2 regions of the Colwellia sp. MB3u-55 genome follow, and region 1 is predicted to be linked to the other one. Evidence: predicted binding sites of a transcription regulator. Region 1 holds the regulator's gene; the other holds the start of a gene.
What was found. Region 1 encodes NrdR, which represses ribonucleotide reductase genes. Its sites were predicted from a motif close to AAACACNANATNTNGTGTTT; they were not measured.

Region 1 (3,434 bases):
ATCAATTATATTTAGTTCTTTTGCTTGGCTCAAGCTTTCAATACTTGTCATATTCACTAAGCTTTTACTGTCTGCACCCATTAATTTAGGGGCTTGGTATAAAATCAATTCATCAACTAAATTTTGTTCAATAAAAGCACCCGCTAATCGAGCGCCTGACTCAATGAGTACATCATTCAAATTTAGTTTAGCTAAATATTGAAGTAATGCAGGTAAGTCAATCTGCTGTTCATTAGCTAATGTATTGACGACAGGTAAAGCCACCTGCTTTACAAAATGAGGCCACTGATGAATGTTTTCAATGGTACGACGAATTAATATTATTGGGCTGGGCTCATTAAATAAAGCTAAGTTAGGCGTTAAGCGATTTTTTGTATCTATAATCACTCTTATTGGTTGCCTGACGTCTTCCTCTTGATAACTATCTTTTAATTCCCCTAGCTCAGACCAACGTACCGTCATTTTTGCATTATCGGTTAATATACTGTCAGCACCACTAATAATCGCACAACTTTGCGCACGTAAACGCTGAACATCTTGTCGAGCTTGAGGGGAAGTAATCCATTTACTTTCACCGTTTTTCATCGCGGTTTTTCCATCTAAACTCGCCGCTAATTTACAACGGACGTAGGGGAAACCTGTGGTCATTTGTTTGATAAAACCAACATTTAAATCTTCAGCCACTTCTCTTAACAAGCCATGCTGCGAAGATATTCCCGCTTGTGCTAACATTTTCAAACCATTACCAGCCACTTTAGGATTTGGATCAACCATCGCCGCTATGACATGTTTAATACCGGCAAGAATAAGTCCTTTGGCACAGGGTGGCGTTAATCCGTAATGACTACAAGGCTCAAGTGTTACATAAGCGGTTGCACCTTGCGCATTTTTACCCGCCATTGCTAACGCGTTAACTTCAGCATGGCCTTCACCTGCTTTTTGATGAAAACCTTCTCCGACAATTTCACCACCTTTTACCAAAACACAACCAACGCGCGGATTAGGAGAAGTGGTAAAATGTCCTTGTTTGGCAAGCATTATAGCCCGTTGCATAAAACGGTAATCTTCGGCTGAGAATTCTTTCATCTATTTTTCATTACCTAAGCGCGCAATTTCTTCACTAAATTCGCGAATATCTTCAAAAGAGCGATAAACCGAGGCAAAACGCACATAAGCGACTTTATCTAATTCTTTTAATTGTTCCATAATGATATTACCAAGCAACTCACTCGATACTTCTCGCTCACCCGTGGCACGTAGCTTTGATTTGACTTTATTAATGGATAGTTCGACTTGTTCGACACTTACCGGACGTTTTTCGAGAGCTCGCACTAAACCATTACGCATTTTATCTTCATTGAAAGGCTCACGTGAACCATCATTTTTAATAATACGTGGCATAACTAACTCAGCAGTTTCAAAAGTAGTGTAGCGCTCATGACAGGCTAGACATTCGCGGCGACGGCGAACTTGATGACCGTCAGAGACCAAACGAGAGTCAATGACTTTCGTATCTAAGGCTCGACAAAAAGGACAATACATGGAAAGCTCCAAAAAAGGTGATACCGATTCCAAGAAGTATATTTTTATCTTAATGGACTCGGTACTTTCGACACATAGCTCTGTTTAATTGACAGAAACAATAATGGCCGCTAATGCGGCCATTTTAGTCTAATTAAGCTATTGTTACATTAACTTATTTATAGCTATTCCCATTAGACTATAAGTGCCACAGCTATATCGCTTAAGACACTAAAGTCGTTCGCTTAATTTACGCGTATACAGGGAAGCGTGAACAAAGTTCTTTAACACTGGCTTTAACATCAGTAACTGTCTGTTCATTGTTGATATCGTCTAAAATATCACAAATCCAACCGGTTAATGCTTGTGTTTCAACAATACCAAAACCACGACGCGTAATAGCCGGAGTTCCTAAACGTAAACCGGAAGTTACAAACGGAGAACGTGGATCGTTAGGTACTGAGTTTTTGTTTACCGTGATATGGGCACGGCCTAATGCAGCATCAGCATCTTTACCTGTGATATCTTTATCAATTAAGTCAAGTAACAACAAGTGGTTTTCAGTGCCGTTAGAAACAACTTTATAACCGCGTTCCTGAAGAACAGCAACCATAGCTTTAGCATTGTCTAAAACATTCTGTTGATAAACTTTAAACTCAGGTTCTAATGCTTCTTTAAATGCAACGGCTTTAGCAGCAATAATGTGCATTAATGGGCCACCTTGGCCACCAGGGAAAACAGCAGAGTTTAATTTTTTATAGATAGCTTCGTCATCACAACCCGAAATAATTAAACCGCCACGAGGGCCCGCTAATGTTTTATGAGTGGTTGTAGTAACCACATGCGCATGTGGTACTGGATTTGGATATAAACCGGCGGCAATTAAACCAGCAACATGAGCCATATCAACTAAAAAGTATGCGCCAACGCCGTCTGCGATTTTACGCATACGTGCCCAATCAACAACACCAGAGAAAGCAGAGAAGCCACCAATGATCATTTCTGGTTTATGTTCTTGTGCTAAACGTTCCATTTCTTCGTAATCAATATCACCTGTTTCTGGGTGAAGACCGTATTGAAATGCTTCGTAAGACTTGCCAGAAAAACTAACATGAGAACCATGCGTTAAATGTCCACCGTGCGCTAAGCTCATTCCTAACACTTTACCACCTGGAGTAACAAGCGCTTGAAAGACTGCAGCATTAGCTTGAGAACCGGCATGAGGTTGCACGTTCGCGTAAGTTGCGCCAAATAATTCTTTTGCACGGTCTATGGCTAATTGCTCAGCGATATCTACGAATTCACAACCACCGTAGTAACGTTTGCCTGGGTAACCTTCAGCATACTTATTCGTTAATTGAGAACCTTGTGCTTCAAGAACACGCGGGCTACAGTAATTTTCTGAAGCAATAAGTTCGATGTGCTCTTCTTGGCGAACTTTCTCATTGCTCATCGCTTGATAAAGTTCCGGGTCAAAATCAGCAATATTCATATCACGTGTAAACATGGTTTTTCCTCAATTATTCAGCCTTAGCTGTTACAGACAATTGTCTAATGGATAGCAAAATTTATGCGGCGTATATTGCCTGAAATCAGCTCGGTTGTACACGGATAAAGGTACAAGCTTTAGCTCATTTAGTAATCTAATATGCCAAGAGTGTTGCTGTTATTATCGATAAAAACTTTTACAGCTTTGATCAACGTTAACAGTCAATAGAATATAACGAAGAAAAAAAGCAATAACAAGAAATTTAAAACAGAAATAGAGTAGAAAAACAAAATATAATATACCTTACTAAGGAATAACCAATATTTATTTTATTAAAATATCATTTAGTTGTTTTAGCTCTGCTTGCCTTTTTATATAAAAATACTGACTGACAAGCCAAATACTCACCAGAAATATATTCAAA
Region 2 (3,434 bases), on a different contig from region 1:
GGTACGGTGAGTTAAATTGTTGGCACTGCCATTTGAATAATACACGCCGTTTTTAGCTAAGTAATAAGCGTAGTTTATTACGCCTATGCCTAATGTTCTTCTGCCTATCGTCGCATTGTAAGCAGCTGGCATTGGGTAGTTTTGATAATCAAGTAAACTATCAAGTGCTCGAACTGCAAGGTCTGATAAACCTTCTAATTCATCTAAGCTTTCTATTGCGCCTAAGTTAAAGGCTGACAAAGTACAAAGAGCAATTTCACCATTTGGATCATTAATATCATTCATTGGTTGTGTCGGTAGCGCAATCTCTAAACACAAATTACTTTGGCGTATCGGTGCCTGTTTCGGATCGAATGGGCTGTGTGTATTACAGTGATCAACATTCTGTAAATAAATTCGACCTGTGCTGGCACGCTCTTGAGCAAACAAGGTGAATAACTCAATAGCTTTAATACATTTTTTACGAATAGAATCATCAGCTTCATATTTTACATACAAGGCTTCAAATTTATCTTGGTCTTCAAAAAAGGCATCATAAAGCCCAGGGACATCGCTTGGGCTAAAGAGAGTAATAGACTCACCTTTAATTAAACGTGTGTACATAAGCTTATTGAATTGCACGCCGTAATCTAAATGGCGGACACGATTTTCTTCAACACCTCGGTTATTTTTAAGGACCAGTAAACTTTCAACTTCTAAATGCCAAAGTGGGTAGAACAACGTTGCTGCGCCACCTCGAACCCCCCCTTGAGAACAACTTTTAACAGCCGTTTGAAAATGCTTGAAAAACGGAATACAACCGGTATGAAAGGCTTCACCATTACGTATCGAGCTACCTAAAGCGCGAATACGGCCAGCATTGATACCAATACCTGCTCGTTGTGAAACATATTTAACAATAGAGCTAGAAGCCGCGTTTATTGAGTCTAAACTGTCACCACATTCAATTAATACACAAGATGAAAATTGACGTGTAGGCGTACGTACCCCTGCCATAATAGGGGTAGGTAACGATATTTTGAAGGTTGAAATTGCGTGATAAAAACCTTCAACATATTTTAAACGTGTTTCTACAGGATATTTAGCAAATAAACAAGCGGCCACTAAGATATATAAAAACTGAGCACTTTCGTAAATTTCACCCGTTACCCGGTTTTGGACAAGGTATTTACCTTCTAATTGTTTGACAGCGGCGTAACTAAAGTCTAGATCGCGAGGATGAACAAGAAATTTTTCCATTTGTTCAAACTCTGCTTCGCTGTAATCAGCTAGAAGATGTTCATCATATTTACCATTTTCTACCATACTAACAACATGGGTAAATAATTTAGGTGGCTCAAATTGACCGTAGGCTTTTTTACGTAGATGAAAAATAGCCAAACGTGCTGATAAATATTGATAATCAGGTGTCTCTTCTGAAATAAGATCAGCGGCAGCTTTAATGATAGTTTCATGTATGTCAGCAGTCTTGATACCGTCGTAGAATTGAATATGAGATTTCAACTCAACTTGTGACACCGAAACGTTATCAAGGCCTTCAGCAGCCCACGTGATAACTTGATGAATTTTTTCTAAATCGATGAGTTCTTTTTTGCCGTTACGCTTACTTACAAAAAGATTATTAGTCATGAAGAGCCTGTCATTTATTAATTATGCTGGTCGCTTTATTTACTTAACGTTGTCAACTATAAAAACGTTAAGTGAACACTTATCAGTATTATATTTCCCTAAAATGTAAATGAGTACAAAAAAACATCTGAACAACAAATACACTATATGTAGGGGTTTTCTAAAAACTGATCACAAGATAATGAGGTTTGACTGTTTTTGCAAGTGATAAAAAGCATAGTTTTTAATAACTTTCTTCAGAGTAAAAGTTCAGTTAGTAACGACTAACTTAGTAGTGCTTTTTATTTTTGATATTACAAAAACGCAACGTTTATTTTAATTAATTTTTGTGGATAATTTATTTTTAAATAAAATTACCCGTTTATTGGTTGTTTTTGTCAGCTAAAACTTAATTTCTAATAAAAACAACACGTTGCTTTTTTTTAAGCAGCAAGGCCACTAAATGAACAATAATGTTGATATAGCTGTTCAGGTTAAGCGTTACTATGACAACTTGTATAAAGTTTATCCGCTAGTTATTAGTCAGTCATAATAGCGGTTGGTCCACACAGAAATATATATGCTAATAAGTTGGGTTATTGCTATTTTATTATACTTTGGCTGGTAAAATATTCTTTTAAGAAGTTAAGTAATAAGCGCAGTTTTTTGGAATTGGCTGTACCTGGCGGGAATACACCAAAGACATTAATGTCGCTAAAAGCATAATCATCTAGCACTGTTTCTAAAGTGCCTGCTTTTATTTTTGGCCAAGCATCGTAAATAGGAATACGTCCCAGACCATGTCCTGCTTCAACAAAGGCGGTACGTGCAGCTGCATTATTGGTACTAATACTACCTTTTGTGGTGACACTGAACGAACGACTGCCCTTAGTCAAGGTTAACACTCCAGAGGTTAATTTATAAATAACCCATTGGTGGTCGCTTAAATCAGACGGTTTAGTGGGGCGGCCAAATTGCAGGAAATATTCAGGTGCGCCACATAGGCATGTTTGCAGCGTTGCCAGTTTAGTTGCTTGCAAACCAGAGTCAGGTAAGGGGGCACCACGAATTGCTAAATCGATACCTTCTTTCATAATATTAACGACCTCATCAGTTAACATCACATCGAGTGCTATTTTGGGGTAAATTTTTTTAAATTCGTTCAGTGCCGGCACAACGGTCTGCAAACCAACATTTACCGGACACGTTATTTTAAGTAAGCCGATAGGTTCATTTTTGAAATTTTCAATTTGCTGATTAGCGGCACTCGCTTGCTCAGCAATAACTCGACAGCGCTCATAATAGGCTTGACCCGCTTCAGTAAGATTAATCGCACGTGTTGAACGATTAAGTAACTTTACCTCGAGCTGCGCTTCAAGCTTCTTCAAATGATAACTTACTACTGCTCTTGAGAGCCCTAAATGTTTAGCGGCTGCACTTAAGCTACCTTGTTCAATGACTTGAGCGAAAACAACCATACTTTTGAGTTGTTCAAATGAGATATCCATAACGTACCTATTGAGGTAATAACCAGCCAATAATTTACTTTGTCAATCATTGTATCAATTATTGATACAATGATGTCAGTTTTATCTGCATTGTTCATGTTCGTTCTTAGGCATATACTGGACAAATAGAATCAAAAAACACCTAAACTCACTTATATAACCAAACGGATGAATGATAATGACTAAACAAATATTAATGGTACTTACTTCACATGACGAGCTCGGTAACACAGGCCAAAAAACCGGCTTTTGGGTTGAAGAATTTGCTGCTCCTTATTATGCCTTTATCGATGCGGGTGTGGAAGTTACTTTAGCAAC

Region 2: nrdA (class 1a ribonucleoside-diphosphate reductase subunit alpha) is a predicted target of NrdR. The motif match lies at 1,768-1,787, and genes of this name have one in related genera.

What each region holds. Positions count from the first base shown of each region.
Region 1 is NZ_JACGUS010000112.1:45,296-48,729, forward strand. It holds gene ribD (bifunctional diaminohydroxyphosphoribosylaminopyrimidine deaminase/5-amino-6-(5-phosphoribosylamino)uracil reductase RibD) at 1-1,086, opposite strand, end outside; gene nrdR (transcriptional regulator NrdR) at 1,087-1,542, opposite strand; gene glyA (serine hydroxymethyltransferase) at 1,772-3,028, opposite strand; gene H4J66_RS09530 (hypothetical protein) at 3,335-3,434, opposite strand, start outside.
Region 2 is NZ_JACGUS010000117.1:74,954-78,387, forward strand. It holds gene nrdA (class 1a ribonucleoside-diphosphate reductase subunit alpha) at 1-1,629, opposite strand, end outside; gene H4J66_RS13700 (LysR family transcriptional regulator) at 2,211-3,116, opposite strand; gene H4J66_RS13705 (type 1 glutamine amidotransferase domain-containing protein) at 3,295-3,434, shown strand, end outside.